DNA from 2 places in the Bacillus sp. LJBS17 genome. Region 2 is predicted to be linked to the other one. Evidence: riboswitches for the same ligand, from Rfam matches in the RefSeq annotation. Region 2 holds a riboswitch; the other holds the start of a gene.

Region 1 (4,161 bases), 2.0 Mb from region 2:
AATTGATGCTCTTCACCAGGCTGTATGGTAAATGAACCAGTGACCCGGAAAGAATGAATTGTAGCGTATTTCCGGTGCTCTTCATCGTCTTTTACAATGACATACCGTGTGCTAAGCTGTAAATCGATATAACGGATGTCCTGAGCGATTTTTCCGCCTTTGACATGTACCGTTCCCTGTACTTCTTCTCCTGGAAAATATGCGTCTTTTTCTAAAATTGTATCTACTTTTGCAGCTCCAATTCCGGCACTTGCCGCAAGTTTCTTAAAAAATGACATGTTAGATCTTCCCCTTTTTCTTTTTTCTCAACAGATATACGCAAGAAGGAGGAAAAAAGATTCGTTTGATTCATACTTTTTTCCTATTATTCGTCTCGGCCTAGGGACAGACTAAGAATAATATTGAAAATAAAGGAGTGGATGGAAGTGAATAAAGAAAGTTTGGTTGCAGATGAATTACACAGAATGTTTTTGGCTGGTGAGCTGCAAATCACAGTAGAGGAGGATATAAACAATATTTCCGAAAGGCTGAGAAACGGCGATCTCAGTTTAGACCGATTAAGCGGTGAAGACGCGTTTATAAAAGAAACGGTAAATGAGGCTTTAAGAAGAGTGGAGCAATAAAAAAGAGACGGCATCTCATCTTTGAGATCCCGTCTCTTTTTGTGGTCTTTGCTGTAAGATAAATCTAATCGATTTGATTTGGAATTGCTCACCCGAGCCATCCCTTTTCTAACAGAAGATCTGACAGTTCATCATGGAGATAAACAGTTGTATCTAATTGATCATGCAATGCTATTCTGATGTGGGGATTTTCGGCTTCTGTTATTGCGACAGTGTATTTGTTAATGCTGGTTTTTATTGTTGTTAACAAATCAAGAATATCTTTGGGACAAAGACTTTGTTCAATGGGAAACCACCCCCTTTGTTTTTTTAGCAGCTCCTGATAAGAAAGTATTTGGCTTTGTTTCTTGCTTCTATACAAAATGCTATAATAAGCAACAAATTTTGTTGGGGGGTGTGATGATGAAGCAGATTATTGCGATGGGGGGCGGGGGTTTTTCGATGGAGCCGGATAATTTGTCCCTCGATCAATATATCCTCAATCAATCAAAACGAGAGCAGCCTCGTATTTGTTTTTTGCCGACGGCGAGCGGAGATTCCCAAAACTATATTCAGCGGTTTTATCATGCATTTCAAACACTGGATTGTGTGCCGTCTCACTTATCTTTGTTTAAGCCGCCATCAACAGATTTAACTTCTTTTGTTATGGAAATGGACGTGATTTATGTTGGCGGGGGAAATACGCGGAATTTACTTGTGTTATGGAAAGAGTGGGGGCTTGACCAGATTCTTAGGGAAGCATGGAAGAACGGTGTGGTTTTAGCTGGATTAAGTGCCGGTGCGATCTGCTGGTTTGAAGAAGGGGTGACGGATTCAGCCGGACCGCTGACAAGTTTGAAAAGTTTAGGTTTTTTGCAAGGGAGCTTTTGTCCCCATTATGACGGGGAAAAGGATCGGAGACCGGCATACCACCAGCTGATATCTAACAAGTTCTTATGCAGTGGCTATGCAGCGGATGATGGGGCTGCTCTCCATTTCATAAATGATCAGCTGTTTCAGACTGTGAGTTCAAGGTCGGAAGGAAAGGCATATCGGGTGATGATGGCTGAACATGAAATAGCTGAAATTCCGTTGCCGGTCAAATATTTAGGGTGAAATTGGCTGAATATTATCTATATTCCTCTTTTTTTCAGATTGATTTTATGATAAGATGAGTGCGAAATCAATAGTTACTGGGGGTGCCCGCTTTCGGGCTGAGAGAGAAGGTAAGCTTCTTAACCCTTTGGACCTGATCTGGTTCGTACCAGCGTGGGGAAGTAGAGGAATTGTTTTTGTTATTGTCTTGCTGGGCAATAATATGTTTCTTTCTGACTGTAACCGGGTTCATTTATATGAATCCGGTTTTTTGTGCTGGTTATGGGCTTGATTTTGTCCTTTCAAACGTAGAGAGGGGAAGGAAAAGTAATGCAAAACAATTCAGTGCAGCAAGCCAACATTTCCATTATGTCAAGTTTTTCAGGCAGCAAGAAGGTATACGTGGAGGGTTCTTCTTCGGACATCCAAGTGCCGATGAGGGAGATCCTATTGAGTCCGACGACGGGATCGTTCGGCGAAGAGGAAAACGCGCCTGTGCGTGTCTATGATACAAGCGGACCGTATACGGACCCTGAAGTAACCATTAATATTCAAGAAGGATTAAAGCCGCTCCGCCAAAAATGGATCACAGAGCGCGGTGACGTGGAAGAGTATGAAGGTCGGGCTATAAAACCAGAAGATAACGGTTATAAAAAAGCAAATCCAAACGTAAGCTACCCAGGATTAAAGCGGAAACCGCTGAGGGCGAAGGCAGGTCAAAATGTCACACAAATGCACTATGCAAAAAAGGGGATCATTACACCTGAGATGGAATTTATCGCCATTCGTGAGCATGTGTCTCCTGAATTCGTCAGAGACGAGGTAGCCAGCGGCCGGGCGATTATTCCTTCAAACATTAATCACCCTGAAAGTGAGCCAATGATTATCGGCCGGAATTTTCATGTGAAGATTAATGCGAATATCGGGAATTCAGCGGTTACGTCATCCATTGAAGAAGAAGTGGAAAAAATGACGTGGGCCATCCGCTGGGGAGCGGATACGATGATGGATCTCTCTACCGGAAAAGATATTCATACGACGCGTGAATGGATTATCCGCAATTGCCCCGTGCCTGTGGGAACTGTTCCGATTTATCAGGCGCTTGAAAAAGTAAACGGCGTAGCGGAGGATTTAACGTGGGAGATTTATCGTGATACGCTAATCGAGCAGGCAGAGCAGGGAGTGGATTATTTTACGATTCACGCGGGTGTTTTGCTTAGGTATGTACCGCTGACTGCCAAACGGACAACTGGTATTGTGTCACGCGGGGGAGCGATTATGGCGCAGTGGTGTCTGGCTCATCATCAAGAAAGCTTTTTATACACACATTTTGAAGAAATATGTGAGATTATGAAAATGTATGATATTGCTTTCTCACTTGGGGATGGTTTGCGTCCCGGATCAATTGCTGATGCCAATGACGAAGCGCAGTTTGCTGAATTAGAGACGCTTGGAGAGCTGACGCAAATTGCCTGGAAGCATGATGTTCAGGTGATGATTGAGGGTCCTGGACATGTTCCGATGCATAAAATCAAAGAGAACGTCGATAAACAAATGGACATTTGTAAAGAAGCGCCTTTTTACACATTGGGGCCGTTGACAACGGATATTGCTCCGGGATATGACCATATTACTTCAGCGATCGGAGCGGCGATGATCGGCTGGTATGGGACAGCAATGCTTTGTTATGTAACGCCGAAGGAGCATTTGGGGCTGCCAAACCGTGATGATGTTCGTGAAGGAGTCATTACATATAAGATCGCTGCGCATGCGGCAGACCTTGCAAAAGGGCATCCCGGAGCGCAAATCCGGGATGATGCGTTATCGAAAGCCCGTTTTGAATTCCGCTGGCGGGATCAGTTTAATTTATCTCTTGATCCGGAGAGAGCCCTTGAATACCATGATGAAACCCTGCCTGCTGAAGGAGCAAAAACCGCTCACTTTTGTTCCATGTGCGGCCCGAAATTTTGCAGCATGAGAATTTCACAGGATATTCGGGATTATGCAAAGAAAAACGATCTCAGTGAAGCAGAAGCCATAAATAAAGGATTAAAAGAAAAAGCAAAAGAGTTTGTCGATACGGGAAGCAATTTATATCAATAAATAAGATGAAGATGGAGAATGCTCCATCTTCATTTTTTTAGAAAAACAGAGAGCGTCGAAGCGGAGGAATACTCTGTTCAAAGCGGAAAACATTTTCTGGATCATATTTCGTTTTGACACGGCGGAGTCGTTCAACGTTTTCGCCGTAATATGTTCTTGGCCAGTTTCTGATTTTGATATCTGGCCAATTTACGTAGTCTCCCATCGTTTAACTCGAAAGTCCGGATCATCCCGTGTCACGATACGTCCGGTCAATTTTGTCTTTTCCACACACCCACATCTCTTTCTCTCGTATTCTAGTTTCTCTAGCTTATGCGTCAGGGGATAAGAGTGTATAAGGAAAAAGCGGGGATGCAATCTG
Region 2 (4,161 bases):
GATGGAACTGCGATTATTAAAATCGGCGGTTCTATAGGAGAAATCGCTACAGCAGCCGAACAATTTTTAGGGAAATCAAAAGACGACCGTGAGCAGGAAGCGCGGGAGGTTTTAGAAGGCCACCTTCGTTCCATTCTCGGCTCAATGACAGTAGAAGAAATCTATAAAAACAGAGAAAAATTCTCTCAAGAGGTGCAGCGTGTCGCTTCACAGGATCTCGCGAAAATGGGGCTTGTAATCGTCTCGTTTACCATTAAAGATGTTCGTGATAAAAACGGTTATCTTGAATCATTAGGGAAACCGAGAATTGCCCAAGTAAAACGCGATGCTGATATCGCAACAGCAGAGGCTGATAAAGAAACCCGAATTAAGCGGGCAGAAGCCGATAAAGACGCAAAAAAATCAGAACTTGAACGGGCGACGGAAATCGCTGAAGCTGAAAAACTCAATCAGCTCAAAATGGCTGAATTTCGCAGAGAACAAGATACGGCAAAAGCGAATGCCGACCAAGCATATGATTTAGAGACTGCCAGAGCGCGCCAGCAAGTCACAGAGCAGGAAATGCAGGTTAAAATTATCGAACGCCAAAAACAAATAGAACTAGAAGAAAAAGAAATTCTTCGCCGTGAACGTCAATACGACTCAGAGGTAAAGAAAAAAGCCGATGCAGACCGTTATTCTGTTGAGCAGTCCGCAGCAGCTGAGAAAGCCAAACAGCTCGCGGAAGCCGATGCCAAGAAGTACAGTATAGAAGCAATGGCAAAGGCTGAGGCGGAAAAAGTAAGAATTGACGGGCTAGCAAAAGCAGAAGCGGAAAAAGCGAAAGGAGAGACAGAGGCAGAGGTTATCCGCCTGAAAGGTCTTGCAGAAGCGGAAGCAAAAGAGAAAATTGCGGCTGCTTTTGAACAGTACGGGCAGGCGGCGATTTTCGATATGATTGTCAAAATGCTTCCGGAATACGCGAAACAAGCAGCGGCACCTCTTTCAAATATTGATAAAATCACCGTTGTCGATACAGGAGGAAGCGGTGAATCAAGCGGAGCAAACAAAGTAACCAGCTATGCGACGAACTTAATGTCAAGTTTGCAAGAAAGTTTAAAAGCATCCTCAGGAATTGATGTAAAAGAAATGCTTGAGAACTTTTCAGGAAAAGGAAACGTAAAACAAAGCATTAATGAATTAACAAATGAAATCAAAGAAGCCAAAACGATCCAAAAATCAGAGTAAGGAAAGGGCAGAACCGTATGGTAACTGTACGTGAAGCGAAGTTAGAGGATATAAAGGACATTGCAAAAGTGCATGTAGACAGCTGGAGGTCAACATACCACGAAATTATCCCGATTGATTATTTAAACAGCCTGAACTATAAGGAATTTGAAGACAAATGGAAAAGTCGCTCGTTAAAGGGAGTATTTGTTGCTCAGGACGAAAAGGGTTCAGTATTCGGCTTTGCTTCATTTGGACCTATTCGCTCTGAACAAGAAGGCTATGACGGCGAGTTATACGCTATTTATCTTCTGGAAGAGCGCCAGCGGCAAGGTGCAGGCAGGGCGCTCTTAGCAAAAGGAGCGGAGTATTTGCTTCAACATGGGTTTTCAAGTATGTTTGTTTGGGTTATTGAGCAGAATCCCTCGATTATATTTTATCAGGCCTATTCACCTGAAAGAGTAGCGGAGGACAACTTTGAAATTGCCGGAGTAAGGTTGAAAGAAGTAGGTCTTGGCTGGCCGGATCTTTCAGCTTTAAAAACACTTCTTAACAGATAACGAACAATCCCCCAGCGGAATTCGCTGGGGGATTGTTACTTTTACGCTTTGTCACTTTTAAGCAGACGGGGTGCTGTCATAAATAATAAACATAGGACAATTGCACAAATAATGAATGAAGGTACCATGTAAGTCGCATTATAAGTTAAAGAATAAATCCATACCGGTGTTCCTTTTGGAGCAAAGCTACCGAAAAACACAGCTCCTGAAATGACATGCGCGGCATAGCGCAGCAAACTGCCGATAAAAACTGCGCTGACCACTGAAACAATCAATTTCCCTTTTGTTTTTGATACAGCGGCTTTACGGACTGAAGAAGCGAAACAGCCGCTTATGCCGATTGCCGCGAAAGCGACAATGTAATCTAACAATAGCTGTACAGGATGTTGAGCAAACAAGTTTCCGATTGCTATTTGTACTAGACCTGTCAACAAACCTGTAGTAAGACCTGCTTTGACACCCCAGCGAAACGAAATTAAAAAGATCGGAATCATCATGATGGAGACCGAGCCTCCTTGAGGCATGCTAAGAAACATTCCTGAGACAATGTCTAAAATAACGGCTGCCGCTGTCATAATGGCAATTTCAATAAGGCGAACCAGTTGCTTAGATTGATTCATATCTATCTCCTTCCATTGACAGACAACCAAAAGGACAACAAAAAAGCAGCACGCGGAAGGATGAGAAAAGTTCCACGCACTGCTTTACGATCTGCAATTCATTTGACTTTGCCACATCCCTACGCCAGCGTTAACTAACAGGTTCAAAGGGTCAGAACGAAACCGCTCACTCTCAGCTTTAATGCTCCCCTTGTGGTCATCAGTATTTAGTTCGTTTCTACTATACAAGAAAACGAAAAAAACAACAAGATCACATGACTGATGTATATGTTCTTTTAAGAAAGTTATATGATACACACGCTTTAGAAATCATGGCGAGGATTATAGTTTATTTGTTTTATAGATTTTTTAAAAAAACTATTGCAATAAATAAATAGAGGTGTTATATTATTAAACGTCGCTGATGCACAGCGGACACAAACTAGATGCTTCAAAACAACTTGAAAAAAGTTGTTGACAAAAAAGAAGCTGAATGTTATATTAGTAAAGCTGCTTCATTGAGAAGTGACGAAATGATCTTTGAAAACTAAACAAGACAAAACGTACCTGTTAATTCATTTTTATAAATCGCACAGCGATGTGCGTAGTCAGTCAAACTAGGGCCTGCACGACGCAGGTCACACAGGTGTCGCCGCAGGATGCGGTGAACTTAACCTGTGATCCATTTATCGGAGAGTTTGATCCTGGCTCAGGACGAACGCTGGCGGCGTGCCTAATACATGCAAGTCGAGCGGACAGATGGGAGCTTGCTCCCTGATGTTAGCGGCGGACGGGTGAGTAACACGTGGGTAACCTGCCTGTAAGACTGGGATAACTCCGGGAAACCGGGGCTAATACCGGATGGTTGTTTGAACCGCATGGTTCAAACATAAAAGGTGGCTTCGGCTACCACTTACAGATGGACCCGCGGCGCATTAGCTAGTTGGTGAGGTAACGGCTCACCAAGGCAACGATGCGTAGCCGACCTGAGAGGGTGATCGGCCACACTGGGACTGAGACACTACCAGACTCCTACGGGAGGCAGCAGTAGGGAATCTTCCGCAATGGACGAAAGTCTGACGGAGCAACGCCGCGTGAGTGATGAAGGTTTTCGGATCGTAAAGCTCTGTTGTTAGGGAAGAACAAGTACCGTTCGAATAGGGCGGTACCTTGACGGTACCTAACCAGAAAGCCACGGCTAACTACGTGCCAGCAGCCGCGGTAATACGTAGGTGGCAAGCGTTGTCCGGAATTATTGGGCGTAAAGGGCTCGCAGGCGGTTTCTTAAGTCTGATGTGAAAGCCCCCGGCTCAACCGGGGAGGGTCATTGGAAACTGGGGAACTTGAGTGCAGAAGAGGAGAGTGGAATTCCACGTGTAGCGGTGAAATGCGTAGAGATGTGGAGGAACACCAGTGGCGAAGGCGACTCTCTGGTCTGTAACTGACGCTGAGGAGCGAAAGCGTGGGGAGCGAACAGGATTAGATACCCTGGTAGTCCACGCCGTAAACGATGAGTGCTAAGTGTTAGGGGGTTTCCGCCCCTTAGTGCTGCAGCTAACGCATTAAGCACTCCGCCTGGGGAGTACGGTCGCAAGACTGAAACTCAAAGGAATTGACGGTACCGCACAAGCGGTGGAGCATGTGGTTTAATTCGAAGCAACGCGAAGAACCTTACCAGGTCTTGACATCCTCTGACAATCCTAGAGATAGGACGTCCCCTTCGGGGGCAGAGTGACAGGTGGTGCATGGTTGTCGTCAGCTCGTGTCGTGAGATGTTGGGTTAAGTCCCGCAACGA

The links. Region 2 has a riboswitch for thiamine pyrophosphate ahead of thiT (energy-coupled thiamine transporter ThiT). Riboswitches for the same ligand answer to the same signal wherever they lie in the genome.
Region 1: it holds a riboswitch for thiamine pyrophosphate, as region 2 does, so the genes downstream of both, thiC (phosphomethylpyrimidine synthase ThiC) here and thiT (energy-coupled thiamine transporter ThiT) in region 2, are expected to answer to the same signal.

The regions. Positions count from the first base shown of each region.
Region 1 is NZ_CP079759.1:933,964-938,124, forward strand. It holds partial or broken gene spo0M (sporulation control protein Spo0M) at 1-278, opposite strand, end outside; gene KXZ66_RS04760 (hypothetical protein) at 420-623, shown strand; gene KXZ66_RS04765 (spore coat protein) at 712-984, opposite strand; gene KXZ66_RS04770 (Type 1 glutamine amidotransferase-like domain-containing protein) at 1,026-1,718, shown strand; TPP riboswitch at 1,788-1,895, shown strand; gene thiC (phosphomethylpyrimidine synthase ThiC) at 2,028-3,800, shown strand; partial or broken gene KXZ66_RS04780 (BBE domain-containing protein) at 3,838-4,008, opposite strand.
Region 2 is NZ_CP079759.1:3,084,199-3,088,359, reverse strand. It holds gene floT (flotillin lipid rafts scaffold protein FloT) at 1-1,227, shown strand, start outside; gene KXZ66_RS16010 (GNAT family N-acetyltransferase) at 1,245-1,766, shown strand; gene thiT (energy-coupled thiamine transporter ThiT) at 1,808-2,386, opposite strand; TPP riboswitch at 2,486-2,587, opposite strand; rRNA gene KXZ66_RS16000 (16S ribosomal RNA) at 3,052-4,161, shown strand, end outside.